DNA from 3 places in the Streptomyces sp. NPDC102406 genome. Region 2 is predicted to be linked to each of the others. Evidence: riboswitches for the same ligand, from Rfam matches in the RefSeq annotation. Region 2 holds a riboswitch; each other region holds the start of a gene.
What was found. A riboswitch is a leader RNA that binds a small molecule or an ion and turns the genes downstream of it on or off. The one in region 2 is predicted to bind thiamine pyrophosphate.

Region 1 (10,111 bases), on a different contig from region 2:
GCGTCGCGGCCCTGCGGGCGGGCGCCCTGCTGGCTCTCTTCACCCCGCTGACCTGGACCGTCGCGGAACTTTCGGCCATTCCTCTGATCTCCCGATGACTTTTGCCCTCGGGCCCCGTCTAATCCTGCGTACGAGCACCACACCTCCTTTGCAGAAGGCGACGGGCCTCCCATGTACCAGCAGATGATCTTCGTGAACCTGGCCGTGAACGACCTGGACGTCGCCAAGAAGTTCTTCACGGAGCTGGGCTACTCCATCAACCAGCAGTTCACGGACGAGACCGGCTCCGCCGTGGAGATCAGCGACACCATCGTGCTCATGCTCCTGACCAAGGAGAAGTACGCGGGCTTCACCCACAAGACGATCGTCGACCCGACCACGAGCAGCGAGGTGCTGCTGTGTCTGAGCGCGGAGAGCCGCGAGAAGGTCGACGAGCTGGTCGAGCGGGCCATCGCGGCGGGCGGCACCGAGCACGGCGAGAAGCAGGACCACGGCTTCATGTACGGACGCGCCTTCGACGACCTGGACGGCCACACGTTCGAGGTCGCCTGGGTGGACCCGTCGACGATCCAGGGCTGAGCGACAGGCGCTCGGGAGCGGGCTTCTAGCATGGGCGGGTGCAGCCGACATCAGAAGATCCAGAGTCATTCGCGCCCGCCCTTCCCGAGACCGCTGTCGACCGTGAGATCGAGACGCTCGCCGAGTTCGACGAGACCGTCGCCGCGCGCGGCACGCTCGCCGGTCACCGGGTGCAGGCCGTCGACCTGACGCAGCGCACGGACCGGCTGCTCGCGGCCGACGTCGCGGGCGCCGTCTTCCTCGGCTGCCCCATGGAACCGGCGGCGGCCGCGCACGTCCGGGCGGCGGGAGCGCTGGTCTTCCCGCCGGTCCCCGGCCTCCCGTTCGACCCGTACCGCGGTCATCTGTACACGCCCGACGAACTGTTCGACGGTCTGTCCGCGGGCGGCTACGAGGCGACCCCGGACGCCCGCGCGTACGCCTGGTTCCAGCGGACCAAGGCCGACGGCGACGTGTTCGCGTCCATGCTGCGTTCCGTGCACGACGACTCGGTCTCCGACGCCCTCGACGAACTCCTCGCCGGGGCGCGCGTGGTGGGCGTCATGGGCGGCCACGCGATGGCGCGCGGCACGCAGGAGTACGCGGGCGCGGCCCGGCTCGGGCGGACACTGGCGCGGGCCGGGTTCACGGTGGCGACGGGTGGCGGACCGGGCGCCATGGAGGCCGCGAACCTGGGCGCGTACACCGCCCCCTACGCCGACGCCGTGCTGGACGAGTCGCTGCAACTCCTCGGCAAGGCACCGTCGTTCACGCCGTCGGTCACCGACTGGGCCGCCGCCGCGTTCGACGTGCGCGCGCGCTGGCCGCGGGGCGGCGCCTCCGTCGGCATCCCCACCTGGTTCTACGGGCACGAGCCGCCCAACGCGTTCGCCGCGCACCTGGCCAAGTACTTCGCCAACGCCACCCGCGAGGACGGCCTCCTCGCCCGTTCGAACGCGGGCGTCATCTTCCTGCCGGGCGCGGCCGGCACGGTGCAGGAGATCTTCGACAACGCGACGCCCAACTACTACGAGTCGCGCGGCGAGCCGACGCCGATGGTCCTGGTCGACCGGGACCACTGGACGCGCAAGCTGCCGGCGTGGCCGTTGCTCCAGGCGCTCGCGCGGGGCCGGTCGATGGAGGCGCGGATCGCGCTCGTCGACACGGTGGAGGAGGCGGGCGAGGTGCTGGGGCGGATGGTTTCAAACCCGCGGCGGGTCAAGTAACGGTAAAGACCCAACTCCCGGTGGCTGCCGCGTATTGACGTTGTGTCATAGGCACTTGTAAACGTGAGGGGACCGTGAGGGCGCTGAGGCGAGGAGCCACGTGTTCCTCGCGGCATCCCGATTTTCTCTGCACTTGATCCCGTGAAGGACAACTGTGTCCGTAACTCCCCGTATATCCGCACGCGCCGCGCGCTTCGCCGGCGTGGCGGCCGCCGCCACCGCGCTGACGCTGGGCGTCGCCGGTACCGCTTCGGCGTGCAACATCAGCGAGTTCAGCGCCGAGGCCGTCTGCGACGGCGCCCAGGGCGTCATCACCGTCAAGGACGTCGACGCCTCTGGGACGCCCGCCACCATCACGCTCTTCGACGAGTCGGGCAAGGAGCTCGGCAGCCGGGTGGTCAAGGGCACCAAGGAAGGCGCCACTGTCACGTTCAAGGAGAACTGGGCGCCCAACGCGCACTACCGCGTCCACGTGAAGACCGACAGGTTCAACGTGGACGACGACATCAAGGGTGGCGTCACCACCCCGGCGACGGCCTGCGCCACGGAGAAGCCGACGGCCACCCCGGTGCCGTCCTCCCCGGCGCCGTCCTCCCCGGCACCGAGCGCGTCCACGCCGACCGAGACGGCCGAGCCGACCGCGTCGGCGCCGGAGTCCACCAGCCCGGCGGCCCCGGCCCCGGCGCCGAGCAACTCGGCCTCCCCGGCCGGTGGTTCGGACCTCGCCGAGACCGGCGCCAACAGCAACACCGGCCTCTTCGCCGGCATCGCGGCGGCGCTCGTCGTCGCGGGTGGCGGTGTGGTGTTCGCCCTGCGCAAGCGTGGTGCGGCCCAGCGCTAGCCGCTTGAGGGGCCGTACGAGGTGTCCTGACCCGGACAGTCGGGCGGGCGCCTCGTACGGCCCCTCTGTGTTTACGGGGTCCCGGGGTCCCGGGGTTCTGTGTTTCCGGAGTTTCGTGGTCCGTGGTCCCCCTCGCGCTCAGGCGAAGCTGGCCCGGGTCAGCCAGTGGTCGAGCAGTTCCCGGTCGCCCAGCGCCTCGACGCGCCCGCCGTCGACCGGTTCACGCCGGTAGAAGGCGAGCAGCACGGCCGTCAGCGGGCCGCGCAGCGCGGCGTCGGCCTTCGCGTGGTCGCGGCGCCAGACGACCCCCTCGTCACGCAGCTCGATCAGCCACTCGGCGGCGAGTTCCGGGGCGGTGTCGGTGGCGTGCAGATGCAGGGTGCGTCCACCGGCCCGCAACTGCTGTACCGCGTCACGGGCATCGACGTCCTGGACGAAACGCACGATCCGCAGCCACTCGTCGATCGCGTCGGCGGCGATCTCCGGCACCACGTCGTAACCGGTCTTCAGGGCGAGCGCCGCGTCCGCCCGGTGGATCACCGTCTCGTGGGTCATCCGGCGGGCCCAGAACCCGGCGTCCCGCCGCCAGCCCCAGCTCCAGCAGGCCGCGTCGGGCCCCGCCGCGCGCAGCGTGTCGGCAAGGCGCCGGGCGCCGTCGCCGAGCCAGGCGTCGAGCGCGGCGGGACCGTCGTCGGCCGGCGCGCGATCCGGCACCTGGTCGTCGGGCAGCGCCTCCGTCGCCCGGGTACGCACGACCGCCTCGGCCCAGCGGTGCGCGCGGCCGACGTGCTCGGCGAGTTCGCGTACGGTCCAGTCGGGGCAGGTCGGCACGGTCGCGGTCAGGTCGGCGTCGGTGAGATGCGCTCTCAACAGGTCGGTCTGGGCGGTGATCTCGTCGCAGAACCGGTCGTGGGAGAGGGGGGCAGGCGGTCGCGGCACGGAGGTCGTCATGCGCCGACCCTACGGAGTCGACCCCTCGCCGAGCAGCACGATTTCCGCCGCGTCGAAGGCGACACCGACCTCGGCGCCCTGTTCCGGCGCGGCGCGCAGCGCGCAGGCCGCTTCGAGCCGGGGCGCGCCGTCGGGTTGCAGGCGCAGCGCGACGTGCGTACCGCGGAAGGTGCGGGCGGTGACGGTGCAGGTCAACTGGGCGTCGGCGGCGGCGACAAGGCGTACGCCCGCGGGCCGTACGAGGATCTTGGCGGGGCCCTGCGGTGAGCCGGGCGGCACCGGCACCTTGCCCCAGGGGGTGTCGGCGGCGTCGCCCGAGACCGACACGGCCGCCTCGGTGACGTTGTCGAAGCCGAGGAAGCGTGCCACGAACTCGTCGGCGGGGTGCCGCCACACATCGAGCGGGGTGCCGGACTGGGCGATGCGGCCGTCGCGCATGACGACGACCCGGTCGGCGAGGGCGAAGGCCTCGCCTTGGTCGTGGGTGACGGCCAGGACGGTCGTGCCCAACTCGCCGAAGAGTTCGCGCAGTTCGACGACGAGCCGCTCACGCAGCGACCGGTCGAGCTGACCGAGGGGTTCGTCCAGCATCAGCAGCCGGGGGCTCGGGGCCAGCGCCCGGGCGAGCGCGACACGCTGCTGCTCGCCGCCGGACAGCGCGGTCACGGCCCGGCCTTCGGCACCGGGCAGCCCGACGAGCTTCAGCAACTCCCCGACCCTGGAAGCCTGTTCCGCGCGCCCGGCGCCGTGCATCCGCAGCCCGAAGGCGACGTTGCCACCGACGTCCCGCTGCGGGAACAACTGGTGGTCCTGGAACATGAGGCCCACGCCCCGCTTGTGCGCGGGCACGCCCCTCTGGTCGCGTCCGGCGAGCAACACCCGTCCGCTGTCCAGGTGTTGCAGTCCGGCGACTGCGCGCAGCAGCGTCGACTTGCCGCTGCCGCTGGGCCCGAGGACGCACACGATCTCGTGCTCGGCGACCTCCAGGTCCAGCGCGTCGAGCGCGGCGCGCCCCCCGAACCGTACGGTCGCGTCGTCGAGTGCGAGCATGGACGCCATCAGAACTCCCCGGTCGAGGCCCGCGCGGGCCGCATGCGTTCGAGCAGCAGCAGAGCGGCGGCACAGACGATCATGAGGACCGTCGAGAGGGCCATCGCCTGGCCGTAGTTGAGGTCACCGGCCCGGCCGAGCAGCCGCGCCACGGCGACCGGCAGGGTCGGGTTGTCGGGGCGCGCGATGAACACGGTGGCGCCGAACTCGCCGAGCGACACGGCGAACGCGAACCCCGCCGCGACCAGCAGCGCCCGCCGCACCATCGGCAGGTCGACCTCCCGCCAGGCCCGCAGCGGTGACGCCCCGAGCACGGCGGCGGCCTCCCGCAACCGCCCGTCGACGGCGCGGAGCACCGGCAGCATCGTCCGGACGACGAAGGGCACCCCGACCAGCGCCTGGGCGAGCGGCACCAGGATCCAGGAGGCCCGCAGATCCAGCGGCGGCTTGTCGAGCGTGATCAGGAAGCCGAACCCGACGGTCACCGCGGACACGCCGAGCGGCAGCATCAGCAGGGCGTCGAAGCCGCGCACCAGGCGTCCCGCCCGCCGGGTCAGCGCGGCGGCGGCGAGTCCGCCGACGACGAGGGCGATCCCGGTGGCGGCGAGCGCGTACTCCAGGGAGTTCCACACGGCGTTGATCGGCGGCACCAGGAAGGTTCCGCCGTCGGCGTCACCGAGGGCGCGGTAGTACGCGAACCCGTAGCCGCCCGGGGCGTCGAGCGAGCGCTGCACGAGCACGCCGAGCGGCAGCAGGATCAGCAGGGCGACGGTCGCCGCCACCGCACCGAGGAGCGCCCACTGGGCCGCCCCGCGCGGGCGGCGCGCGGTGTGCGCGGCGTCGACGAGCCGGAGCGCGCTCTCCCGCCGGCGCACGCTCCAGGCGTGCACGGCGAGGATGAGCCCCACGGCGGCGAACTGCACGAGCGTGAGGACGGCGGCGGTCGACAGGTCGAAGATCTGGGCGGTCTGCCGGTAGATCTCGACTTCGAGGGTCGAGTAGCCGGGCCCGCCGAGGATCTGCACCACCCCGAACGAGGTGAACGTGAACAGGAAGACCATGAGTGCCGCGGCGGCCACGGCGGGTCCGAGCGCGGGCAGTGTCACCGTGCGCCACGCCGTGAACCGGGAGGCACCGAGCATCCGCGCGGCCTCCTCCTGCCGCGGGTCGAGCTGCCCCCACAGCCCGCCCACGGTCCGTACGACGACCGCGTAGTTGAAGAAGACGTGCGCGGCCAGGATCGCCCACACCGTCGTGTCGAGCCGGACGCCCCACAGCGCGTCGAGCAGCCCGCCCCGCCCGACCAGTGCCAGGAACGCCGTCCCGACCACGACGGTCGGCAGCACGAACGGCACGGTCACGACGGCCCGCAGGATCTGCTTGCCGGGGAAGTCGAGCCGCGCGAACACATACGCGCCCGGCAACGCGATCAGCAACGTGAGCGCGGTCGAGGCGAGCGCCTGCCACCCCGTGAACCACAGGACGTGCCGGATGTCCGGCTCCCCCAGCACGTCCACGATCCGCCCGGTCTGCCAGACGCCGCCGACGAGCAGCCCCCGGCGGACGATCGCGACGACCGGGTACGCGAAGAAGACGGCGAAGAACACGACGGGCACGACCATGAGCCCGAGCCGCACCAGGCTCCCGGACCGACGGACACCGGCGGCGCGGGCCTTCGCCTCAGCCGCTACTTCCTGACGAGCGAGGTCCACGACTTGACCCAGTTGTCACGGTTGTCCGCGATCTTGCGCGGGCTCATGGTCTCGGGGTCGTCGACCTTCACGGCGTACTTCGTGTAGTCGGCGGGCGCCGTGGCGTCGTCGGTCACCGGGTCGACGAACATGTTGAGCGGCATGTCCTGCTGGAACTCCTTGGAGATCAGGAAGTCGAGCAGCGCCTTCCCGCCCTTCTCGTTCCTGGCGCCGTCGAGCAGCCCGGCGAACTCGACCTGCCGGAAACAGGTCCCGGTCGCGACACCGACCGGCGCCGTCGCGGGCTGCGGGTCGGAGTAGATCGCCTCGGCGGGCGGCGAGGACGCGTACGACACGACGAGCGGGCGCTCGCCCCCCGCCTTCTTGCCGCCGGCGCTGCCGCTGAACTCCTCGTTGTACGCCTGGTCCCAGCCGTCGACGACCTTGACCCCGTTGGCCACGAGCTTCTTCCAGTAGCCCTGCCAGGCGTCGTCGCCGTAGCGCGCGGCGGACCCCAGCAGGAACCCGAGCCCCGGCGACGAGGTGGCCGCGTTCTCGGTGACCAGCAGGTTCTTGTACCGCGGCTCGGCGAGATCGGCGAAGGAGGACGGCGGCTTCAGCTTGTGCTGCGCGAAGTACTTCTTGTCGTAGTTGACGCAGATGGCGCCCGTGTCGACGGGCGTGACGCGGTGTTTGCCGGCGTCGAGCTGGTAGGCGCCCTTGACCGCACCGAGGTTCTTCGCCTCGTACGAGGTGAAGATCCCGTTGTCGAGCGCCCGGGACAGCAGGGTGTTGTCGACGCCGAAGAAGACGTCGCCCTGCGGATTGCCCTTGGACAGGATCGCCTTGTTGACGGCCTGCCCGGCGTCACCGTCCTCCAGGACCTTCACCGTGTAGCCGGACTTCTTCTCGAAGTCCTTCAGTACGTTCTTGGAGACCGCCCACGAGTCGTGGCTGACGAGGGTGACGGTCTTGGAGCCGCCGGCGGAGTCCGTGTCGCCGGACGACCCGCACGCGGACAACGTGACGAACCCGAGCCCCACCGCCACGGCGATGGCCCCGTACGTCGTCTTGCTCGTTCGCATTCGAATTCCTCCTGGAATGACCAGGAGAAGACGCGGCCCTGCCCGGGGACCTCGAAGATCCCGGGCAGGGCGCAACAGCATGAGTGGTGACCGAACTTCCTACCCGGAATGACCCGGGCGAGGTTCAGAGGGTCTGCGGCCTGCCTTGCTCTGGTGCCGCACTCTCAGCGCTGTGGCGCTCCCCTGTCGGAATATGCAGATGTGGGTACTGGTACTGGCGTAAGGCTACCGTTCGGTGGCGGCGAGCTGACCACACGCCCCGTCGATCTCCTGCCCACGGGTGTCCCGGACGGTCACCGGTACGCCGTGCGCGGCGACGGCCTCGACGAACGCCTTCTCGTCCTCGGGCCGCGACGCCGTCCACTTCGACCCCGGAGTCGGGTTCAGCGGAATGAGATTGACGTGCACCGGCTTGCCCCGCAGCAGGCGGCCGAGCCGGTCGCCGCGCCACGCCTGGTCGTTGATGTCGCGGATGAGGGCGTACTCGATGGAGAGCCGCCGCCCCGACTTCGCGGCGTACTCCCACCCGGCGTCCAGCACTTCCCGCACCTTCCAGCGCGTGTTGACCGGTACGAGGGTGTCGCGCAGCTCGTCGTCGGGCGCGTGCAGCGAGATGGCGAGACGGCACTTGAAGCCCTCGTCGGCGAACCGGTGGATGGCGGGCACGAGCCCGACCGTCGACACGGTGATGCCACGCTGCGACAGCCCGAGCCCATCCGGCTCGGGGTCGGTGAGCGCCCGGATCGACTGCACGACCCGCTTGTAGTTGGCGAGCGGCTCGCCCATCCCCATGAACACGATGTTGCTCAGCCGGGCGGGCCCACCAGGAATCTCCCCGTCTCGCAGCGCCCGCATCCCGTCGACGATCTGGTGCACGATCTCACCGGTCGACAGGTTCCGGTCGAGCCCCGCCTGCCCCGTGGCACAGAACGGGCAGTTCATCCCGCACCCGGCCTGCGACGAGATACACATCGTCACCCGGTCCGGGTACCGCATCAGCACCGACTCGACGAGCGTCCCGTCGAACAGCCGCCACAGCGTCTTGCGGGTGGTGTCCTGGTCGGTCGACAGATGCCGCACGACCGTCATCAGCTCGGGCAGCAACGCCTCCCGCAGCTTCTCCCGCGACCCGGCGGGGATGTCGGTCCACTCCGCGGGATCGTGCGCGAACCGCGCGAAGTAGTGCTGCGAGAGCTGCTTGGCACGAAACGGCTTCTCACCGATCGCGGCAACGGCTTCCTTCCGCTCGGCAGGCGAGAGGTCAGCAAGGTGCCGCGGCGGCTTCTTGGCTCCGCGGGGGGCGACGAATGTGAGTTCTCCGGGCTTAGGCATGGCACTCCCAGTGTCGCAGATGAACGGGGGTGACCTGGGGTCGTCGCGTTGGCCGCCTGTCGCTGGCGGTCGCGGTTGGTCACTGTTGAGCGGCCCTGGACGGCCCACAGACGGCCCCGAAGTGGGGGCTTCACGACGGCCTGACCAGCAAACACCTCGTCTAACGCAGGGCGCGGGGCCTTGTGCGGCTGAGTTGGCAAAACCAGGATCATCACACGGGTGCCCGCATCTCCGCTGAATCAGAGCACATGCGAGCCCTTTCGGGAGTAAATTCTTACTACAGCCTGGTTCAACAGCCGATGGAGTCGACATGCCCAGTCTCATCTTCCCTGGCCTTGGCATTTCTGGATACAGAAGCTTCGGGACGGAGATGCAGCACAGCGGGACAATGGGGCCCGTCACTCTGTTGGCTGGTCAAAATAACGCCGGGAAATCGAACTTCCTGCGATTCCTGAAGGGAGTTCTTTTGCAGCAACAACTCGACCTCTCCGCTCTAGATCGCCCGCAGGGTATGCGCGATGTTCCTTGTCAATACTCGATTGCTACACCAGTTCCGAAACTGCTGGCGGCACTCACCAGGGAAGGGGAACGCGTAGAGGAACAGGTTCGTAAACTCCTCACGCACCCGGAACTTCGGAAAACCGAAGATGACTTGGCTTGGTTTACTTATGACGAGCATAAGCAAATTTCGTTAGACCAATTCAAGCCCATCGCGCATGATATCGGCCCAATGGTCGACATGTCTCGAACCGTCACGGGAGGATGGAACGAGGGACCGAATGCCGGCCGAAAAAACGCGCAGGCGGTGTCACAATGGCTTCTCAACAAGGCCGCATCCAAAATCCCAATTGCCAGTATTGAGTCCTTTCGACAGATCCTCCCTTCCCGGGAAGATTCTATGATCGAATCGCATGAAGGGGTCGGGCTGCTTGGGAAGCTCCAAAAATTGCAGAATCCGAGCGCGGAAGATTACCTGCGCGACTCTGCACGTTTCTCCTCCGTAAATCGCTTCCTGCAAAACGTGCTGGACGATGCGACCGCACGCCTAGAAGTGCAACACAATGCATCCAAGTTGAATGTGCATCACGCTGGTAAGGTGCTCCCTCTGGAGCACCTTGGTACTGGAATTCATCAGGTCGTGATCCTTGCTGTCGCGGCAACAGTCCTGGACGGCACGGTAGTTTGCATCGAAGAACCAGAGGTGCATCTACATCCTGTACTCCAGCGCAAATTTATCCGCTACCTGGCGAATGAGACGAGCAACCAGTACGTAATTGCTACCCATTCGGCGCATCTTCTCGATTATCGAAGAGCTTCGGTGCTGCACGTCTGGCATGACGGAGAGCACACTCGATTGACTTCAGCTTGCGCACCAGC
Region 2 (10,111 bases):
CGGTCCCGGTAGATCTCCACCCCGTCCGGCACATCGGGGTCGCGGATGAACTCCCGGTACGCCTCGTCGAGGACGACCAGGATGTCGGCGGGCACACGGTCGAGGAATCGTTCCAACTCGGGGCGGCGAATGGCGTTGCCCGTGGGGTTGTTGGGGTTGCAGACGAAGATGAGACGCGTGCGGTCGGTGATCGCGTCGGCCATGGCGTCGAGGTCGTGGTCCTCGTCGGGCGTGAGCGGCACCCGCACCGACGTGGCCCCGCTGATCTGCGTGATGATCGGGTACGCCTCGAAGGACCGCCACGCGTAGATGACCTCGTCCCCCGGGCCGCTCGTCGCCTGGAGCAGTTGCTGGGCGACACCGACCGAGCCCGTGCCGGTGGCCAGGTGCGAGACCGGCACCCCGAAGCGGTCCGCCAGCTCGGCCATCAGGCCCGTGCACGCCATGTCGGGGTAGCGGTTGAAGCTCCCGGCCGCGGCGATCGCCCGCTCCATGACACCGGGCAGCGGCGGATACGGGTTCTCGTTGGAGGACAGCTTGTACGCCGCCGGCCCCCCGGCGGCGGCCGGCTTGCCCGGCTTGTAGGTGGGGATACCCGCCAGCTCCGCGCGCAGCTTGGGGTTGGTCTCGCTCACCGCAGTCCTCCTCGTGGCCACCGATCCAATACTGCTTACCTTATGAGGATTGGCCGCCCGCCCCAATGGGTCAGGACCTTCCCGCGCGCGCCAAGGCCGAAGGAAGGCGTACGGGGTGGGGGGAGCGCTCCGCGTCCTCGCGCGCGCCGGTGGCTCGCGCCGTGGCGCGCATCACCCGTGAAGGTGAGTTGAGACCTACTCGCAACATCGCCGACTTGGCAGGCTCGCACGTACCAACAAGTGACGTAGTACCTTCGGGGCCGCCAACTCCATTGTTTTCCAAGGTCATTGACGGCCAATCACCTTGCAGAAACGTGCCTGTCAACGCGTGCATATGCACCCCCGCCATGCAGCCGCATGAGCCCTACTATCGGCTCGCCATGACAGCAGCAGGGAAGCACCAGGTGAGCCGGGCGGAGACCCCCCGCAGGGGCACCCGGCCGGGTCGCGCAGGCATCAGAGACGTTGCCGCCGCCGCCGGGGTCTCGATCACAACTGTCTCCGATGCGCTCAACGGCAAGGGCCGGCTCCCGGACGCCACCCGACGCCATGTCCGCGAGGTCGCCGACCGGTTGGGCTATCGCCCCTCCGCGGCCGCCCGCACGCTCCGTACCGGCAAGTCGGGCCTGATCGGCCTGACCGTGACGACCTACGGGGATGAACCTTTCACCTTCACCGAGTTCGCCTACTTCGCGGAGATGGCGAGAGCCGCGACATCCGCCGCGCTCGCCCGCGGCTACGCCCTCGTCATCCTGCCCGCCACCTCACGCCACGACGTGTGGTCGAACGTCGCCCTCGACGGCACCGTCGTCATCGACCCCTCCGACCACGACCCGGTCGTCAGCGAGCTGGTCCGCCAGGGCCTGCCCGTCGTCTCGGACGGACGTCCCGCGGGCACCCTGCCCGTGACCGCCTGGGTCGACAACGATCACGAGGCCGCCGTCCTCGGCATCCTCGACCACCTCGCCGAGGCCGGCGCCCGCCGCATCGGCCTGCTCACCGGCACCACCACGGACACCTACACCCACCTCTCCACCTCCGCCTACCTGCACTGGTGCGAGCGGATCGGACAGGAGCCCGTCTACGAGTCCTACCCCGCGCACGACCCGTGCGCGGGCGCCGTCGCCGCCGACCGGCTGCTCGCCAGGCCCGACCGCCCCGACGCGGTCTACGGCCTCTTCGACCCCAACGGCACCGATCTGCTCGCCGCCGCCCGCCGCTACGGCCTGCGCGTCCCGGACGACCTGCTGCTCGTGTGTTGCAGCGAGTCGACGGTGTACGCCACCACCGAGCCGCCCATCACCACCCTCTCGCTCAAACCGCGCCGCATCGGCACGGCCGTCGTCCAACTGCTCATCGACGCCATCGAGAGCGTCGACTCCGACCGGCCGGTCGAGCAGGTGATACCGACCGAACTCATCGTGCGGACCTCCTCGCAGCGCCGTCCACCCCGCACCACGGTCAGCCCGCCCCGCTCCTCGGGGCAGGGCTGACCGCCCGTCCGCCCGAAGTCGCTCCCGGCGGACGAGAGGAAAAGTCCACACCAATTCGGGAGAAAAGTGTGGTGAACAGCCGCCCGTCACCGATTCACCACCCCTGGTGCATCACACAGCGCGAGCCGCATTCCTATGATGGGCGGACGACACCGCGGGCCGCTGCGACCAGGCAGTCCGATCCGGTGCACAGGCGGCGCAATGGTGGAGGGGTCGATGACTCAGGGGGCCGGTCAGGGACCCGCAGCGCGCACGGAGACGCTGCGTGACTTCCGCGTTCCCGCGTACGTCCATGACGTACCGGCGAACGTGATGCCGACCGATCCTGTGCCCGGCTCCCCCGAGGCGGCGGACTATCCGGACGGATACACGCCGACGGAGCGCGACCTGCCGGTCATCAACCGGGGGGACACGGTGCAGGTGGAGGTCGTACAGCCGGTGCAGCGCACCGCCGACGAGATGGGCCCGCTGTTCGTCGTCGGCGACGTGCACGGCTACCTCGACGAGCTGCTCGCGGCGCTCCACGAGAAGGGCCTGGTCGACACGGAGGGCACCTGGGCCGCGGGCAACGCGCGGCTGTGGTTCCTCGGCGACTTCACCGACCGGGGACCCGACGGGATCGGCGTCATCGACCTCGTGATGCGCCTGAGCGCCGAGGCCGCCGCCGCGGGCGGCTACTGCAAGGCGCTCATGGGCAACCACGAGCTGCTGCTGCTCGGTGCGAAGCGGTTCGGCGACACCCCCGTCAACTCCGGGGCGGGCACCGCCACCTTCCAGGCGGCCTGGTTGCTCAACGGCGGCCAGAAGGCCGACATGGACCGCCTCCAGGACGTACATCTCCAGTGGATGTCCCGGCTCGACGCGATCGAGATCGAGGACGACCACCTGCTCATGCACTCGGACACCACCGCCTACCTCGACTACGGCGACTCCATCGAGGCGGTCAACGACACGGTCCGCGAGACGCTCACGCGCAACGACGCGGACGAGTGCTGGGACCTGTTCCGCAAGCTCACCAAGCGCTTCGCGTTCCGGGACGGGGAGTCGGGCCCCGGCGCCGTACGCGAACTCCTCGGCACCTACGGCGGCTCGCGCGTCGTCCACGGCCACAGCCCGATCCCGTACCTCCTGGGCGAGGTCGGCACCGAGGACGCCGACGGCGAGGACAGCCGGCCCGTCGTCGAGGGCCCCCATGTGTACGCGGGCGGACTGGCCATCGCCATGGACGGTGGCGTGACCATGGCCGGAAAACTGCTGGTCCAGCAACTGCCCATGGATATCTGAGAGTTACTTGGGCAGTCGCGGTAAACGGAGGATCCGGCTGGCCGGCGGGCCAATTTCCGGAAACCCCCTGTCACCGCCTGCCGTGACCGCTCTACCATCGGCCTATCCGTAGCAGGCTCCCCTCCGTTTCTGCCCGACGGCTCGTAACCATGCGGGCCACCAAGCCCTACGGAGCATCGGGGGATGCACATGAACAGCGCTCCGCATTTGCTGAACGAGGACCGCCCCGAGTTCGAGCGGATCCTCGATGAGGCGCTGCGTACCGCACCCAACCGCCCGGATCTCGCCGCAGTGGGCCAGCGGCTCAACCGCGAACAACTGCGCACCATGGCACTCAACGCGGCGGCACTGATAAGCACCGCTGCCGCCACCGAGTACGAGCACTACACCAAGGTCCGCGACGAGCTGCGCACCGCCCCGCGGTCCGCCCGTCCGCTACGCGAAGGAGGCACTTCCGGCACGGCCGAGTCCGGTGGCAGCTCGCTGGGGTTCGCCGCCACCGTGGGCGAGGTCGCGGAGACCACGGGACCCGGGGTCGCCGCGGTCGCCGTCGTGCTCGCCCCGGTCCTCGCCGGGACCGCGGCCGCGATCTTCCTGCTGGTCGGCTGCATCCTGAAAATGCTCAACCCACCGCCCGACTTCGCGGACACCCTGCTGTCGGTCGGCTGGGTCTTCGGCGCACTCACCGCGGCGGGCATCCTCGTCGCCGCGGTGTGCCTGCTCCTGACGGCCCTGCGCAACGGTTCGACCTCGCTCCAGGCAGGCGCCGACAGCGAGGCCAACGAGGAGGTGACGCGCGCCAGGGAAGCCTGGGGCAAAGCCCTCCTCGAACGCGGCATCGTGCCGTTCCTCCGGGATGCCCAGGCGGGCCCGCCCACAGGCGGCACCTCGCTGGGCGGCGGCCCCGCCAACCGCATGCCCCAGCTCGGCTACAACAGGCCGGGGTTCAGCAGCCCCGACGGCGGCGGTACGGCCACGGGGCAGCGCGCCGGCTTCTCCAGCCCGGACTTCACCAGCCCGGACTTCGGCGGTCCGGAGCACCAGCCCGACTGAACCGCCGACCCCCGGCGAAGCACGGAGCCATGACGGGGCTCGGGGCGAATCACGGCCCCGAGCCCCGCGTCATGCCGATGCGCAGGACGCCGGTACGCCGGTCAGTCGGCCAGCGGCAGATAGACGCGGTTGCCCGCCTCGGCGAACTCCTTCGACTTCTGCTCCATGCCTGCCTCCACCTCGGCCTTGGTGGAGCCGTGCTCGCGGCGGATGTCCTGGGAAATCTTCATCGAGCAGAACTTCGGACCGCACATCGAGCAGAAGTGCGCGGTCTTGGCCGGCTCGGCGGGCAGCGTCTCGTCGTGGAACTCCCGTGCCGTGTCCGGGTCGAGCGCCAGGTTGAACTGGTCCTCCCAGCGGAACTCGAAGCGGGCGTCGGAGAGCGCGTCGTCCCAGTCCTGCGCGCCCGGGTGCCCCTTGGCGAGGTCCGCCGCGTGGGCCGCGATCTTGTACGTGATGACGCCGGTCTTCACGTCGTCGCGGTTGGGCAGCCCCAGGTGCTCCTTGGGCGTGACGTAGCAGAGCATCGCCGTGCCCCACCAGGCGATCATCGCGGCACCGATCCCGGACGTGATGTGGTCGTACGCCGGAGCGACGTCCGTGGTCAGCGGGCCGAGCGTGTAGAACGGCGCCTCTTCGCAGATCTCCTGCTGGAGGTCGATGTTCTCCTTGATCTTGTGCATCGGGACATGGCCCGGGCCCTCGATCATGGTCTGGACGCCGTGCCGCTTGGCGACGGAGTTGAGTTCGCCGAGCGTCCGCAACTCCGCGAACTGCGCCTCGTCGTTGGCGTCCGCGATCGAGCCGGGGCGCAGCCCGTCACCGAGGGAGTACGTGACGTCGTACGCCGCGAGGATGTCGCACAGCTCCTCGAAGTGCTCGTAGAGGAAGCTCTCCTTGTGGTGCGCCAGGCACCATGCGGCCATGATCGAGCCGCCGCGGGAGACGATGCCGGTCTTGCGGTTGGCGGTCAGCGGGACATACGGGAGGCGGACGCCCGCGTGGACCGTCATGTAGTCCACACCCTGCTCGGCCTGCTCGATGACCGTGTCCTTGTAGATCTCCCAGGTCAGTTCCTCGGCCTTGCCATCGACCTTTTCGAGGGCCTGGTAGAGCGGCACGGTACCGATGGGGACGGGGGAGTTGCGCAGCACCCACTCGCGCGTGGTGTGGATGTTCCGGCCGGTGGAGAGGTCCATGACGGTGTCGGCGCCCCAGCGGGTCGCCCAGGTCATCTTCTCCACCTCCTCCTCGATGGAGGAGGTGACCGCGGAATTGCCGATGTTGGCGTTGACCTTCACCAGGAACCGCTTGCCGATGATCATCGGCTCGATCTCCGGGTGGTTCACGTTCGCGGGGAGGACCGCGCGGCCCGCCGCGATCTCCTCACGCACTACCTCAGGCGCGACGTTCTCCCGGATGGCCACGTACTCCATCTCCGGGGTGATCTCTCCACGCCGGGCGTAGGCGAGTTGGGTCACGGGCTCGCCGTTCCTGCCGCGACGCGGCTGGCGCGGGCGACCCGGGAAGACGGCGTCGAGGTTGCGCAGCCCGCCGCGCGGCGACGTGTGCTTGATGCCGTCGTCCTCGGGGCGGGCGGGGCGGCCCGCGTACTCCTCGGTGTCCCCGCGGGCGATGATCCAGTTCTCCCGGAGAGGGGCGAGCCCCCTGCGGACATCGGTGTCGACGGTCGGATCGGTGTACGGGCCGGAGGTGTCGTACAGCGTGACGGCCTGGCCGTTGGTGAGGTGCACCTGGCGGACCGGCACGTTGAGGTCGGGCCGTGAGCCCTGGATGTACCCCTTGTGCCAGCCGATGGACTTCCCGCCCTCCGGCTCGGAGCCGTTGGAGGCAGGCGTGCGTGTGTCCGTTGTGGTCATGAGACCTACTCCCTACGCCGGCATTACCCGGTAACAGGTTCGGCGGTCGACGCAGCGATGTTCGTCGTCGGCGCTTCACGTTGTTTCACGTGAAACGCGCTGGGACGAAGGTCAGCGCCCTCTCAGCCCGGTGCTCCGAGCTCCCGCGTTTGCAAAGGTGCCTCCACGCTAGCGTCCCTTCGGACGCGTTGAACAGAGGGCCCCTGCCGTTCTTGCGATGATCGGGCGGTGACCACCACGCAGCAGCCCCCGCCTCCGCCGCCCCAACCGCCGCACGGTTCCACTCCGTCCGGCGCCGGTCACGGCCCGGCCGGCCATGGCCACTCGCACAGTCACGGCCCGGCCGCGCCCGTCTCCCGGCATCTGCGCAAGGTCATCGCGGCGATCCTGGTGCCGTTCTCCGTGGCGGTCGTCGTGGGGCTCGTGGTGCTGTGGCCCGGAGGCGCTCCTGCCCATGAGCGGACCGGTGTCGGCTTCGACCGGCAGACGCAGCAGGCCACGGTCGTCGGGGTCGAGAAGGTCGACTGCGCGTCCGTGAGCGCTCCGGGTACCGCACCTTCCGGTGACGCGTCCCAGGCCGCTCCGTCGGCAGGTTCCTCGGCCGAGCGGCAGGCGTCCGGTACGTGCGGGAAGGCGTCCATCCGGATCGACACGGGCAAGGACGAGGGCCGTACGTTCACGGAGGTCGTCCAGCCTGATTCACCCCGGCAGTTGCGCGAGGGGCAGAAGGTGATCGTCGCCTACGCTCCCGACGCCCCGAAGAACCTCCAGTACTCGGTCACCGATGTGAACCGGAAGTTCCCCATGGCGCTGCTGGCCGGGATCTTCGCCCTGGCCGTGGTCGTGGTGGGCCGTCTGCGCGGCGTCATGGCCCTGGTCGCGCTCGCGGTCAGCTTCCTGGTGCTGACGCTCTTCATCCTGCCGGCGATCCTCCAGGGCTCGAACCCTCTGGTGGTGGCGGTGATCGGGGCGAGCGCGATCATGCTGATCGCGCTCTACATGTGTCACGGTCTGACGGCCCGGACCTCGGTCGCCGTGCTCGGCACCCTGGTGTCGCTGCTGCTCATCGGCCTGTTGGGCTCGTTGTTCATCGGCTGGGCGGCGCTGACGGGCAACACGGACGACAGCACCGGTCTGATCCACGGCCTGTACCCGCACATCGACATGAGCGGTCTGCTGCTCGCCGGCGTCATCATCGGTTCGCTCGGCGTACTGGACGACGTGACGGTGACCCAGACGTCGGCCGTGTGGGAACTGCACGAGGCCAACCCCTTGATGGGCTGGCGCGGCCTGTACCGGGCGGGCATCCGCATCGGCCGGGACCACATCGCGTCCGTCGTCAACACCCTGGTCCTCGCGTACGCGGGCGCGGCGCTGCCCCTGCTGCTGCTCTTCTCGATCGCGCAGAGCAGCGTGACGGACGTGGCCAACAGTGAGCTGGTGGCCGAGGAGATCGTCCGCACGCTGGTGGGCTCGATCGGGCTGGTGGCCGCCGTTCCGGTGACCACGGCGCTGGCGGCGCTGGTCGTCTCCGCCGACCGGCCGAGCGGGCACAAGCCCGCACAGTCCGCTCCGGCCCGCGGTGGCAGGGGGCGGCGACGCAAGCGCTGAGCGGCACGGAACGCTCGGGTGCACCGCGCTGCTGAAGCGTTACGTCAACTGCCCTGCCGGGCCCCTGTGCTCAGCCGGCGTTCTGCTCCTCGCCGAGGATCCGGTCGAGGGCTTCGTCGAGTTCGGCCTCGTAGTCGGCCAGTGCCTGTTCCTGACCGAGCGGGACGATCCTGTCGGTGCGGTCGAGGAAGGCGACGAGGGGCGCGACGCCGACTCGGAACAGTGCGTGGTCGCCGCCCACCTGGAGCCGGATGTGCACCTCGCCCGGCATCTCGTCGCCACACCCGGCGAAGAGCACGGGAGAGATCCGCACATCGCCGTCACCGGTCGCCCCGTTGACCCCGTCGACGAGGAGTTCGCGGCCGAACGCCCAGGTCACGGGGGCGTCCCCGGGGAGATGGAAGGTGAGTCGTACCGCGTACGGATCCCCGGCCTCGTACCGGAGTTCCACCGGGATGCGGAAGGACAGCTCCTCGGAGACGAGGAAGCTCATCATGACCTCTGCCTGTACTGCTTGGACCGACTCGCGCATCGCCTACCCCGTCAACTTGCCGTCGATTGGCCAGGAATGACCTTCCTGACACTGGTGGCATCTTGCTCAACGTACACGAGGGATTACAAGGAGTGAGTTTTCAGATGCTGATAGAGAAGCCGAGTGTCCCTACGAGGCTGCCGATCTCGTCCTGCAAGCGGCGTGCCGCGGGCAGCAGTCTGTCGGCCTGACGAGAGGGGAGAGAGATGGCCAGAGCCGCCGCGGTGGAGCCGATGGTGACCGGGAACGCGGCGCAGGCCGTGCCGAGCGCGTACTGCTGGCACTCGATCAGGGGCTCCATCCGCCCCACTGTTCGCAGCTTGCGCAGCAGCGTCCGGCCGTCACGCACCGTGTACGGGGTGATGGACCGGACCGGGTAGCGGTCGAGGTGGTCCCGGCGGGCCTCCTCGTCGAGCTGGGAGAGCAGGCACTGGCCGATCGCGTGGGCGTGGCCGGTCTCGCGGAAATCGGCCCACTCCTCGACGGCCGGGCTGGCCGGGGAGTCGGCGACGGCGACGATCTCGATCTCACCGTCGCGGTAGATCGCGAAGTAGACCGGAACACCGAGGGCGTCGCGCCAGCGCCGCAACGCGTCGGTGATCATGCCGCGACGATTCTGCTGTGCTCCACTGCTGCTCAGCCGCTCGGCCGCGTCCCCGAACATGAAGACGCCTTTCTCCTTGCGGAGGTAGTTCTCGTGGGCGAGCGTGCGCAGCAAGTGGTACGCCGTGGGGAGGGCGACTCCGGCCTCCCGGGCGAGTTGCTTGGCCGGCGCCCCCTCGTCGTGCGCAGCGACCGCTTCGAGCAGCCGCAGGGCGCGCTGGACGGAGCCGATGAGCGTCTGCGGGGCTGCGGAGGCGGGGTCAGCCGTGGCCAAGGTTCACTCCCGGTACGCGTGCGTCCCCCGCGCACCCCTGGCTCACGGGGGTGGAGCCGTCGGATTCCGGACTTTAACCCTTGGCCACCGGTCGGTGCGGGCCCGGAACGGAAACTTCCCCCGGTCGTGCGAACGGTCGCACCGCACAACCACCGCGCCCGCTGCCCGCCACCGCGCCGCGGCTCACCAGTCGCCGCGCGAGGACGAGCCCGTCATGAACTTCCGTACGACGTAGACGAGTCCGCCCACGAGGGCGGCGAAGACCAGCACCTTGAACAGCAGGCCGATCACGAATCCGACGACGCTCGCGATCAGCCCGCCGAACACGACCAGGGCGATGACCGGCACCGCGACCCACTTGACCCACCACGGCATGCCCGCGAATATCTCTCGCACAGCCATCGCTCCTTCGCTTGTGAGGCCCTTGACGGGACTCTTCTGACGTCCTGCCTCGATGCTGGCACGTCGAGGGAGCGAAAGGGGCTTCGCGATCCCTTGTCCTCCCCTGACCCACCCCTTAGGGAACCCCGGGGTCCGGGGTCAGCTCTCCGGGGGAGAGAACACGACCAGAACCCGCAGGTCCTCGCTGATGTGGTGGAACTTGTGAGCGACACCGGCCGGTACATAGACGACGCTGCCGCGGCCGACCTGTGTGGTCTCCATGCCGACGGTGATCGAGGCGCGCCCGCTGACCACGAGATAGACCTCGTCCTGCCGGTGCGGTTGCTGCGGGTCGTGCTCCCCCG
Region 3 (10,111 bases), on a different contig from region 2:
GAACTGTGGCGCACCAACCGCGCCTGGCAGTCCACGCTCGCCGTGGTCCGCCAGGAGGCGGTGGCCGTCGTCGAGGGCGTGCTGCGCGACGCGGTGCGCGGCGGTGAGCTGAGCGACGAGATCGACGTGCCGCTGACGGCGGCGGCCCTGGTGGGCATGGTCCTGGTGGCCGCGCTCGACTGGCAGGCGTTCCAGCCGGAGCGCTCCCTCGACGATGTGCACGCGGCACTGTCGTTGCTGCTCCAGGGCCGGGTGGCGGGCGGCCCCGCACCGACGCGCAGGGCGTGAGCGCCCGCGGCTGAGGCGCCGCGAACGCGGAGCGCCGGTCCGGCGAGGCCTGTGGTCGTACTCAGGCCTCACCGGACCGGCGTATCCCCCGATTCCCCCGTGCCTCGCTCCCGCCCTCGCGGACGAGAGGAGCGGCCGAGGGCGCCGCGTCCGTTCCGCCGCCCCGTGTCGGCGGTACCGGAGCCACGCCCCTCTCCGTGGCCACCACTCTCCCCTCCGCGCAGGTCGAGCCCCATCCGTGCGCCTACTCATCTCTCTCCTTGAGTACGGATACTCAGCCGTGCGCGCTCATCCCCAGGCACGGAGAGTCGCCCACTGGTTACGATCACACCCGTGTCCGTACTCCCCCTGGTCTTCACCAGCGGCTGGGCGAGCGGCATCAACGCGTACGCGGTGGTCCTGCTGCTCGGCATCTTCGGCGCGACCGGGTTGACCGACGAGGTCCCCGAGTCGCTGCAACGCCCGGACGTCCTGATCGTGGCCGGGGTGCTCTTCCTGTGCGAGGCCGTAGCCGACAAGATCCCGTACGTGGACTCGGCCTGGGACACGGTGCACACCGTGATCCGGCCGGTGGCGGGCGCGGTCGTCGGGGCGCTGCTCGCCGGGCAGAGCGGTTCGCTGTCCGACCTTGCGGCGGGCGCGATCGGCGGCTCCACGGCACTGGCCAGCCACACGGTGAAGGCCGGTACCCGGATGGCGGTCAACACCTCGCCGGAGCCGGTGTCGAACTTCGTCCTCAGCACCGCCGAGGACCTGGGGGTCGCGGGCCTCGTGACGTTCGCGATGTTCCACCCCGAGGCCGCCGCGATCATCGCGGCGGTGCTGCTGGTCCTCGGTCTGCTGCTGTTGTTCCTCCTCTTCCGGCGCATCCGGGCGTTCCTGCGCAGGCGGGCCCGGCGACGCGCGGACAAGCGCCTCGCCCGTGCGGCGCAGCCACCTCCCTGACCTGTGAGCGGCGTTGTCGGTGGCGGCCGATAAAGTCCCTGCCATGGCACGAATCGCGGTGATCGGCGCAGGGCTGGGCGCCATGGCGGCCGCCGCTCGGCTGGCCGTCGCGGGCCACCGACCGGTGGTCTTCGAGCGCGCGTCGACGTACGGCGGCGCCGTCGGTAGGTTCGAGCGGGACGGCTTCGCGTTCGACACCGGCCCCGCGCTGCTCCTCCTGCCCGCGGTCTACCGCGACCTGTTCGTCAAGACGGGCAAGAAGCCCCTGGAGGAGGCCGTCGGTCTCACCCAGGTCGAGCCCGCGGTACGGCACGTCTTCGCGGACGGTACGACGACGGACCTGCCCAACGCGCGGCGGGCCGGCGTCGCCGAGGCGCTGGACGCGGCGGTCGGCGCGGGCGCGGGCGCGCTCTGGTCGGCGTTCATGAACCGGGCACGCGAGGCCTGGGACCGCTCACGGCGCCCCCTCCTCGAAGAACCCCTGTGGCCGAACTGGCAGGTGCTCGCCGACCGCGAGCCGTACCCGGCCGTGACCCGGCGGCGCCTGCTGCGCAAGGACCGCACGGCGACGACGCTCGCCGAGATCGGCCGGTACGAGCTCGGCGGGGAACCGCGACTGGTGGCGCTCCTGGAGCAGTACGCACTGGCCTACGGCCTCGATCCGCGGACGGCACCGGCGAGCGCGGCCGTCCTGCCGTACATGGAGCAGACCTTCGGCACATGGGCGGTGAGCGGGGGCCTGCGGGCGCTCGCGGACGCGGTGTACGCGCGCTGTGTGGAGCGCAGGGTCGCGTTCGAGTTCGGGGCGGCCGTCACCCGCATCGTGGTGGAGGACGGCCGCGCGGCAGGCGTCGAACTGGCCGGCGGCGCCGTCGAGCACGCCGACTTCGTGGTGGCGGGCGTCGCGCCCGGGGTGCTCGACGGGCTGCTGGCGGGGCAGGCGGTGCGCGGCGCGGTACCGGCGTGGTCCGAGGCGGCGGTACCCAGCAGACTCACCGTCCACCTGGCGCTGCGCGGACCCCGGCCCGCTGGTACGCCGCACCGGACGGTGGTCCACGGGGCGGACCGGGACGCGGAGTTGGCGTGGCTGTTCGAGGGCGGCCCGAGGCCCGCGAGACCGACGGTCGCGGTGCTGCGGACCGGTGAGGCCTCGCACGTGCCGGACGCCGACCACGAGGCGGTCACCCTGACCGTGACCGTGCCGCCCCACGCGCGCGCGGACGAGGCCGACGTGGCAGCGGTCCTCTCGGCAGCCGAGCGCGCCGTACCGGGCCTGCGCGAGCGCCTGCTGTGGCACGAGGTCCGCACGCCCCAGGACATCGCCGAGGCGACCGGAGCGGCGGGCGGCGCCGTACCCGCGCCCGCGCTCGCCGCCGCCGGGGGCCGCCTGCTGCATCCGGCGAACGGGACGGAGCTGCCGGGTCTCTTCGCGGTGGGCGGCTGGTCGCACCCGGGCGGCGGGCTGCCGCACGCGGGCATGTCGGGAGCGCTGGTGGCGGGGCTGATCGTGGAGGGCCCGGAGTTCCGCGGCTCGCAGTGAGCCGCGGCGGGCAGCCGTCTCAGTACCGGTACTGCTGCTCGTTGTAGCCGGTGTCGTACCCGGGGTCCGGGTCGGCCTGCGGATACGCCGGATAGGGCTGCTCGGGGGGCAGTTCACCGCCGTAGGGCTGCTGCTGCCCGTCGCCGTTGCGCTGCTGCGGCACCCAGACGCCGCCGGGAGGCGTGTCCGTGCCGTAGCCCGGGTCCGTCGCGTACGGGTCGCCGTACTGCTGCTGGCCGGTGGCGTACGCGTCGCCGTACTGGGGCTGCGCCGGGTACGTCTGGGCCCCGATGTAGGGGTCCGAGTAGGGCGCGGCGTACGGCTGCTGTGCGTTGTCGTAGCCGTAGTTCTGCTGGTCGTAACCGTAGGTGCCGGCGTCGTAGCCGTAGCCCTGGGCGTGCTGGTCGGCCTGGGTCGCCTGGGCGTACGCGGTGTCGCTGTACACGCCGTACTGGCCGGTGTCGTCGGGCATCGGCTCGGTGGTGGCGTACACGGCGGTCGACTCGGCCGGGGTCTGCGGGGTGTGCGCGTACTCCGGCGCCTCCCGCTCGTACTCCAGGTCGGAGACCTCCAGCGTCGGCTCCTTGCGGGCCGGTTCCTTGCGGCGGCGCTTCCTGCCGCTGTCCGTGCCACCACCGGGGGTGTTCTTGAGGGCCCAGCCCGCCGCGAAGCCGCTGCGGAAGGACAGGGTGACGTAGGTCTGCCCGATCGCGAAGGCGACGGCACCGGCGGCGATGACGAGCACCGAGGGCATCAGGACGCCGAGCACGACCCCGAGGAAACCCACGAAGGCCAGCAGCCGCCAGCGCAGCCGCGCCTTGTACTGGAGCAGCACCTCGCCGAGGAGCCACAGTGCCACCAGTCCGAACGCCACATAGAGGACCGCCCAGCCCATGTACGCCCCTCTCGTACGGCCGTCACCCCGTGCGGGTACGGCCCATCAGGCCCGCTGGTCGTGCAGGCCCAAGTTCTCGTAGATCTCAAGCGTCGCAGTGGAGTTGTTGAGCGTGATGAAGTGCAGACCCGGGACACCCTCGTCAAGCAGCTTCGCGCAGAACTCCGTGGCGAACTCGATGCCAATGGAGCGTACAGCGGCCGGATCGTCTTTGGCTGTGAGGATCCGCTCTTTCAGCGCCGGGGGGAAGTCCGCGTTGCTGAGCTTGGGCAGTCGCTCCAGCATGCGCACGCTCGTCACCGGCATGCACTCCGGGATGATGGGCGTGTCGCAGCCGGCCGCCACGACCCGGTCGCGCAGCCGCAGGTACTCCTCCGGGTAGAAGAACATCTGCGTGATCGCGTAGTCGGCGCCCGCCCGGCACTTGTCCACGAAGTGGCGCACGTCGGTGTCCCAGTCCGTGGAGCGCGGATGCATCGCGGGGAACGCGGCGACGCCGACGCAGAAGTCCCCCGACTCCTTGATCAGCTCGACGAGTTCGGCGGCGTACGTCAGTCCCTCGGGGTGCGAGATCCAGTCGGCCGTGGGGTCGCCCGGCGGGTCTCCGCGGACAGCGAGCATGTTCCGGATGCCGGCGTCGGCGTACTGGCCGATGATGTTGCGCAGCTCGGCGATCGAGTGCTCGACGGCCGTGATGTGGGCGACCGGCGTCAGCGTCGTGTCGGCGACGATCTGCTCGGTCTCCTTGACCGTGCCCGCGCGCGTGGAACCACCGGCGCCGTACGTCACGGAGACGAAGTCCGGCGAGACGGCCTCGACCCTGCGCAGCGCGTTCCACAGGTTGCGCTCGCCCTTCGGGGTTTTCGGCGCGGAGAACTCGAACGAGTACGTCGTCTTCCCGGCCGCGAGCATGTCGCGTACGGTGCGGGCTCGATCAGTCCTGGTGGAAGCGGTGCCAAAGGCCATACGGGCAGGTTACTGACGGAATCCGGTTGCCCCTAATCACCGTCCACCTTGCGGACAGGCGAGCGGCACGCCGCTTCTCGGCAGCGCTCCACCGGCACTTCACCGGCGTCACATCGAACGCAGGCGCTTGGCGAACTCCGCCGCGGCGGCGGCCGGATCGTCGGCCTCGGTGAGCGCGCGGACGACCACGACGCGGCGGGCGCCGGCCTCCAGGACCTCGTCCAGGTTGGCCAGGTCGATGCCGCCGATGGCGAACCAGGGGCGGTCGGTGCCGAGGCCCGCGGTGTGGCGCACCAGGTCGAGACCGGGGGCGTGGCGGCCGGGCTTGGTCGGGGTCGGCCAGCAGGGGCCGGTGCAGAAGTAGTCCACGCCCTCCTGGACGGCGGCCGCGGCGGCCTCCGCGTCGGTGTGCGTGGAGCGGCCTATGAGGACGTCGTCGCCGAGGACGGCGCGGGCCGCGGGGACGGGCAGGTCGCCCTGTCCCAGGTGCAGTACGTCCGAGCCGACGGCGTGCGCGACGTCCGCCCGGTCGTTGACCGCGAGGAGCTTGCCGTGGCGGCGGGCCGCCTCGGCGAACACGGCGAGGTGCTCCAGCTCCTCACCGGCCTCCATGCCCTTGTCGCGCAACTGGACGATGTCCACGCCGCCGGCGAGCACGGCGTCGAGGAACTCCGGCAGGTCGCCTTGGCGCTTGCGGGCGTCGGTGCACAGGTAGAGCCGGGCATCGGCGAGTCGCGCGCGCTTCGGGTCGGCCATGGGACATCCCCCGTTGGAGTCGATGGCGTGCGCACCACGAGGTCGTGGTGCGCACGCCGGACGGTTGTCAGGTCAGACGGCGAGCGCCTGGGCGCGGCGCTTCACCTCCGTGCCGCGATTCTCGCTCAACGCCTGCGCGGGCGTGCCCGGCAGGGTCGGGTCGGGGGTGAAGAGCCACTCCAGCATCTCCGCGTCGCTGAAGCCGTCGTCCCGCAGGAGCGTCAAGGTGCCGGTGAGCCCCTTGACGATCTTGTCGCCGTCGATGAAGGCGGCGGGCACGTGCAGCGCCCTGTTCTCACCTCGGCGTACAGCGATCACCTGGCCCTCCTTCACGAGCTGGCGTACACGCGTCACCTCGATGCCGAATCGCTCGGCGATGTCGGGAAGGGTGAGCCAGTCGGGGACGAGAGCATCGATCTTTGCGTCAATCTCGGTCACGGGACAAGCGTGCCATCCCGGACTGACAGTCGGAAGCCGGGGCGGCCGACCAGGTGTTTTCGCCGGACGCGGGCGCCTGTCCGACGGCTGTCAGGCCACCGCGCCCTTCAGGGGCCGGGCCGGGTCGGCGAGCCGGTCCGGGTCCAGTACGGTGCCCGCCTCGATGAGTTTGCGGCCCTGCGCCAGGTCGCGGGGTTTGCCGACGGCCAGCACGGCCACCAGGGCACCCTCCCGCAGCCAGCACACCGACCACGCCGCTCCGGCCGGGTCGCCGCGCCACACTGTCGCGTCGGCGGTGCGGTGGTGTCCCGCGTACTGCACGAAGCGGCCGAACTGCTCGGACCAGAAGTAGGGCACCGGGTCGTACACCGCCGGTGTCTCACCGATGATGTTGGCCGCGACCGTGCGCGGCCCCTGGAGGGCGTTGTCCCAGTGGTGGACCAGGAGCCGCTCCCCGTAGCGCCCCGAGGGGAACGAGGAGCAGTCCCCGACCGCGTACACGTCGGGCAGGGATGTCCGCAGGTGCGCGTCCGCCACCACTTCGCGGTGGTCGCCCAGGTCGATGCCGGAGCCGGTCAGCCAGCCGGTGGCCGGGCGGGCGCCGATGCCGACGACGACGGCCCCTGCGGGCAGCCGCGTCCCGTCGTCCAGGACGACGAAGCCCGGCTCGACGCGCTCCACGCGCGCGTGGGTGCGCAGCACGGCTCCGGCGTCGGCGTACCAGGCGGCCATGGGCGCCGCCATCTCGGCGGGCAGCGCCCCGGCCAGTGGCCGCTCGGCCGCCTCCACGACGGTGACCCGGCATCCCGCCTCGCGGGCGGCGGTGGCGAACTCGGCGCCGATCCATCCGGCGCCCACGACCACCACGTCGCGCTGGCCGGCGAGGACGGGCCGCAGCCGTTCGGCGTCGTCGAGGGTGCGCAGCAGATGGACTCCCGCAACGGCCTCCGTGCCCGGGAGCCTGATCGGTTCGGCGCCGGTGGCGAGGACGAGGACGTCGTAGGGGACGGGTCCGGTGGCGGTGTCCAGTTCGCGAGCGTCGGGCCGCAGTCCGGTGACCTCGCGGCCCACCTCCAGGGTGACGCCGAGTGCCGCGAAATCGACGTCGAAGGCCGAACCGTCGGCCTTGCCGAGCAGGACGGCCTTGGACAGGGGCGGCCGGTCGTAGGGCGGGTGGGGCTCCGCGCCGAGCAGGGTGACGGATCCGGTGAAGCCCTGTTCGCGCAGGGCCACGGCCGTCTGCACGCCGGCCATCCCGGCGCCGACGATCACGACGTGCCGTTGCCCTGGAGGTGTCCCGTTGCCGCTCCGCTGCTCGCTCATCGGATCACCTTAGGCATCTGATCTTGCGTCGGTCAGCGGTGCGGGCCACTCCCACGCCGTGACGTCCTGCACACGTGTCACCGGGTTTAGCGATCAAGGGCGCCGCGCCGCCCGGTCCGGGGCCGAAGGCTGCCTTACCCGGGGCCCGACGCAGGAGTTAGGGTGGCCGACGTAAAGCACTCGCGGGAGCCCGTACGCAGCGGGCTGAGAGGGAGGCTGGAGCGGCCTCCGACCGTACGAACCTGATCCGGGTCATGCCGGCGAAGGGAGGGGCTGGACGCCCATGTCGCGTACTCCACCCGAAGCCACCGACGTACTGGTCGTCGGGGGCGGCGTCATCGGTCTGGTCACCGCGTGGCGCGCCGCGCAGCGCGGTCTGTCCGTCGCGGTCGTGGACCCCGGACCCGGCGGCGGGGCCGCCCAGGTGGCGGCCGGCATGCTGGCCGCCGTCACCGAACTGCACTACGGCGAAGAGACCTTGCTCGCGCTGAACGTCGAGTCCGCGCGCCGCTATCCCGCGTTCGCGGCCGAGCTGTCCGAGGCGACCGGCCAGGACCTCGGCTACCGCGCCTGTGGCACGCTGGCGGTCGCCCTGGACGCCGACGACCGGGCGCACCTGCGTGAACTGCACGCCCTGCAGGAGAAGTCGGGCCTGGAGTCGGAGTGGCTGTCGGGCCGCGACTGCCGCCGCCTGGAGCCGATGCTCGCGCCGGGCGTGCGCGGCGGCCTGCGGGTCGACGGTGACCACCAGATCGACCCGAGGAGGCTCGCGGCCGCCCTTGTGACGGCCTGTGAGCACGCGGGCGTGGTCTTCCACCGGACCTGGGCCGAGCGGCTCTCCGTCGTACGGGACCGGGCGCGCGGTGTCCTCCTGGCCGACGGCACCGAGGCGGCGGCCGAACAGATCGTGCTCGCGGCGGGCAGTCGCAGCGGGCGGCTCGCGGGCGTCCCGGACGAGGTGCTGCCCCCGGTCCGCCCGGTCAAGGGCCAGGTGCTGCGCCTGACGGTGCCCCGCGCGTACGCGCCGTTCCTCAGCCGCACGGTCCGCGCGGTCGTGCGCGGCAGCCACCTCTACCTGGTGCCCCGGGTCAACGGCGAACTCGTCGTGGGCGCCACCAGCGAGGAGCTCGGCTGGGACACCACCGTCACGGCCGGCGGGGTCTACGAACTGCTGCGGGACGCCCATGAACTGGTCCCCGGCATCACGGAACTGCCCCTGACCGAGACCTGCGCGGGTCTGCGCCCCGGCTCGCCCGACAACGCCCCGCTCCTCGGCCCGACGGCCCTGCCCGGCCTCCTCCTCGCCACCGGCCACCACCGCAACGGCGTCCTCCTCACGCCCGTCACCGGGGACCTCATGGCGCACGTCCTGACCACCGGTGAACTCCCCGAGGAGGCCCGCCCGTTCACCCCCGGGCGGTTCTCCGGCCCGGGTGATCTCAGTAGTGACGCCTCCCTGGAGCAGCCCGCATGAACGTGTCCGTCAACGGTGAACCGCGCGCGGTGAGCACCGACACCACCCTCGAAGCCCTCGTCACCACACTCACCACGGCGCACTCCGGCGTCGCCGCCGCCCTCAACGAGACCGTCGTGCCCCGCACCCAGTGGTCCGCGACCCCGCTCGCCGACGGGGACCGCGTCGAAGTCCTCACCGCCGTACAAGGAGGCTGACCCGCCATGGCCGACGACGCTTTCGTCCTCGCGGGCGCCACGTACTCCTCGCGCCTGATCATGGGCACGGGGGGCGCCCCGAGCCTCGACGTCCTGGAACGCGCCCTGACCGCCTCCGGCACCGAACTCACGACGGTGGCGATGCGTCGCGTCGACGCGACGGTGCACGGCTCGGTCCTGTCGGTCCTGGAGAAGCTCGGCATCCAGGTCCTTCCGAACACGGCGGGCTGCTTCACGGCGGGGGAAGCGGTCCTGACGGCCCGCCTCGCGCGCGAGGCGCTCGGCACGGACCTCGTCAAGCTCGAGGTCATCGCCGACGAACGCACTCTCCTGCCGGACCCGATCGAGCTCCTGGACGCCGCCGAGACCCTGGTCGACGACGGCTTCACGGTCCTGCCCTACACGAACGACGACCCGGTCCTCGCCCGCAAACTGGAGGACGTGGGCTGCGCGGCGATCATGCCGCTCGGCTCCCCGATCGGCTCCGGCCTCGGCATCCGCAACCCGCACAACTTCCAGCTCATCGTCGAGCACGCGCGCGTGCCGGTGATCCTGGACGCGGGCGCGGGCACGGCCTCCGACGTGACCCTCGCCATGGAGCTGGGGTGCGCGGGTGTGATGCTCGCCTCCGCGGTGACCCGCGCCCAGGAACCGGTGCTCATGGCCGAGGGCATGCGGCACGCGGTGGAGGCGGGCCGGCTGGCGTACCGCGCGGGCCGCATACCCAAGCGGCATTTCGCCGAGCCGTCCTCGCCCACCCGGGGCCTGGCCCGCCTCGACCCCGAGCGCCCGGCCTTCTGACAGGGTCACAGCTCTGCTGCAGTACGGGCCCGGTCCCGCAGCGGGCCCGGGCCCTGTCAGTCGCTCCTCGTAGACTCACCTGCGTGGACACGACCCTTCAGGACCCGTTGCTCGGGCACGTGCTCGACGGCCGGTACCGCATCGACGCACGCATCGCGGTCGGCGGGATGGCCACGGTCTACCGGGCCGTGGACACCCGCCTCGACCGCGTGCTCGCACTCAAGGTGATGCACCCCTCCCTGGCGGCCGACGTGTCGTTCGTCGAGCGTTTCATCCGCGAGGCCAAGTCGGTGGCCCGCCTCTCGCATCCGAACGTCGTGGGCGTCTACGACCAGGGCGCCGACGGCGCGTACGTCTACCTGGCGATGGAGTACATCGCGGGCTGCACGCTCCGCGACGTCCTGCGCGACCGTGGCGCGCTCAGGCCCCGGGCCGCGCTCGACATCCTGGAGCCGGTGCTCGCCGCGCTCGGAGCGGCACACCGCGCG

Region 1: another riboswitch for thiamine pyrophosphate. It lies ahead of ACIRF8_RS26415 (thiamine ABC transporter substrate binding subunit); the one in region 2 lies ahead of thiC (phosphomethylpyrimidine synthase ThiC).
Region 3: another riboswitch for thiamine pyrophosphate. It lies ahead of thiO (glycine oxidase ThiO); the one in region 2 lies ahead of thiC (phosphomethylpyrimidine synthase ThiC).

Annotation. Positions count from the first base shown of each region.
Region 1 covers NZ_JBIWKP010000007.1:107,506-117,616, forward strand. Annotated here, with positions in the region: gene ACIRF8_RS26380 (hypothetical protein) at 1-98, shown strand, start outside; gene ACIRF8_RS26385 (VOC family protein) at 172-579, shown strand; gene ACIRF8_RS26390 (LOG family protein) at 618-1,784, shown strand; gene ACIRF8_RS26395 (LAETG motif-containing sortase-dependent surface protein) at 1,939-2,625, shown strand; gene ACIRF8_RS26400 (maleylpyruvate isomerase N-terminal domain-containing protein) at 2,764-3,576, opposite strand; gene ACIRF8_RS26405 (ABC transporter ATP-binding protein) at 3,586-4,635, opposite strand; gene ACIRF8_RS26410 (ABC transporter permease) at 4,635-6,338, opposite strand; gene ACIRF8_RS26415 (thiamine ABC transporter substrate binding subunit) at 6,314-7,402, opposite strand; TPP riboswitch at 7,481-7,597, opposite strand; gene rlmN (23S rRNA (adenine(2503)-C(2))-methyltransferase RlmN) at 7,628-8,734, opposite strand; gene ACIRF8_RS26425 (ATP-dependent nuclease) at 9,045-10,111, shown strand, end outside.
Region 2 covers NZ_JBIWKP010000006.1:185,409-195,519, reverse strand. Annotated here, with positions in the region: gene hisC (histidinol-phosphate transaminase) at 1-635, opposite strand, end outside; gene ACIRF8_RS24915 (LacI family DNA-binding transcriptional regulator) at 1,016-2,128, shown strand; gene ACIRF8_RS24910 (metallophosphoesterase) at 2,345-3,412, shown strand; gene ACIRF8_RS24905 (hypothetical protein) at 3,596-4,465, shown strand; gene thiC (phosphomethylpyrimidine synthase ThiC) at 4,567-6,345, opposite strand; TPP riboswitch at 6,338-6,502, opposite strand; gene ACIRF8_RS24895 (YibE/F family protein) at 6,574-7,956, shown strand; gene ACIRF8_RS24890 (SsgA family sporulation/cell division regulator) at 8,027-8,488, opposite strand; gene ACIRF8_RS24885 (IclR family transcriptional regulator) at 8,589-9,365, opposite strand; gene ACIRF8_RS24880 (DUF5326 family protein) at 9,549-9,761, opposite strand; gene ACIRF8_RS24875 (cupin domain-containing protein) at 9,906-10,111, opposite strand, start outside.
Region 3 covers NZ_JBIWKP010000001.1:1,491,649-1,501,759, reverse strand. Annotated here, with positions in the region: gene ACIRF8_RS06905 (TetR/AcrR family transcriptional regulator) at 1-288, shown strand, start outside; gene ACIRF8_RS06900 (DUF4126 domain-containing protein) at 622-1,233, shown strand; gene ACIRF8_RS06895 (phytoene desaturase family protein) at 1,277-2,773, shown strand; gene ACIRF8_RS06890 (hypothetical protein) at 2,793-3,668, opposite strand; gene metF (methylenetetrahydrofolate reductase [NAD(P)H]) at 3,714-4,634, opposite strand; gene thiE (thiamine phosphate synthase) at 4,743-5,390, opposite strand; gene ACIRF8_RS06875 (Rv2175c family DNA-binding protein) at 5,463-5,828, opposite strand; gene ACIRF8_RS06870 (NAD(P)/FAD-dependent oxidoreductase) at 5,919-7,151, opposite strand; TPP riboswitch at 7,324-7,437, shown strand; gene thiO (glycine oxidase ThiO) at 7,435-8,625, shown strand; gene thiS (sulfur carrier protein ThiS) at 8,622-8,822, shown strand; gene ACIRF8_RS06855 (thiazole synthase) at 8,829-9,623, shown strand; gene pknB (Stk1 family PASTA domain-containing Ser/Thr kinase) at 9,707-10,111, shown strand, end outside.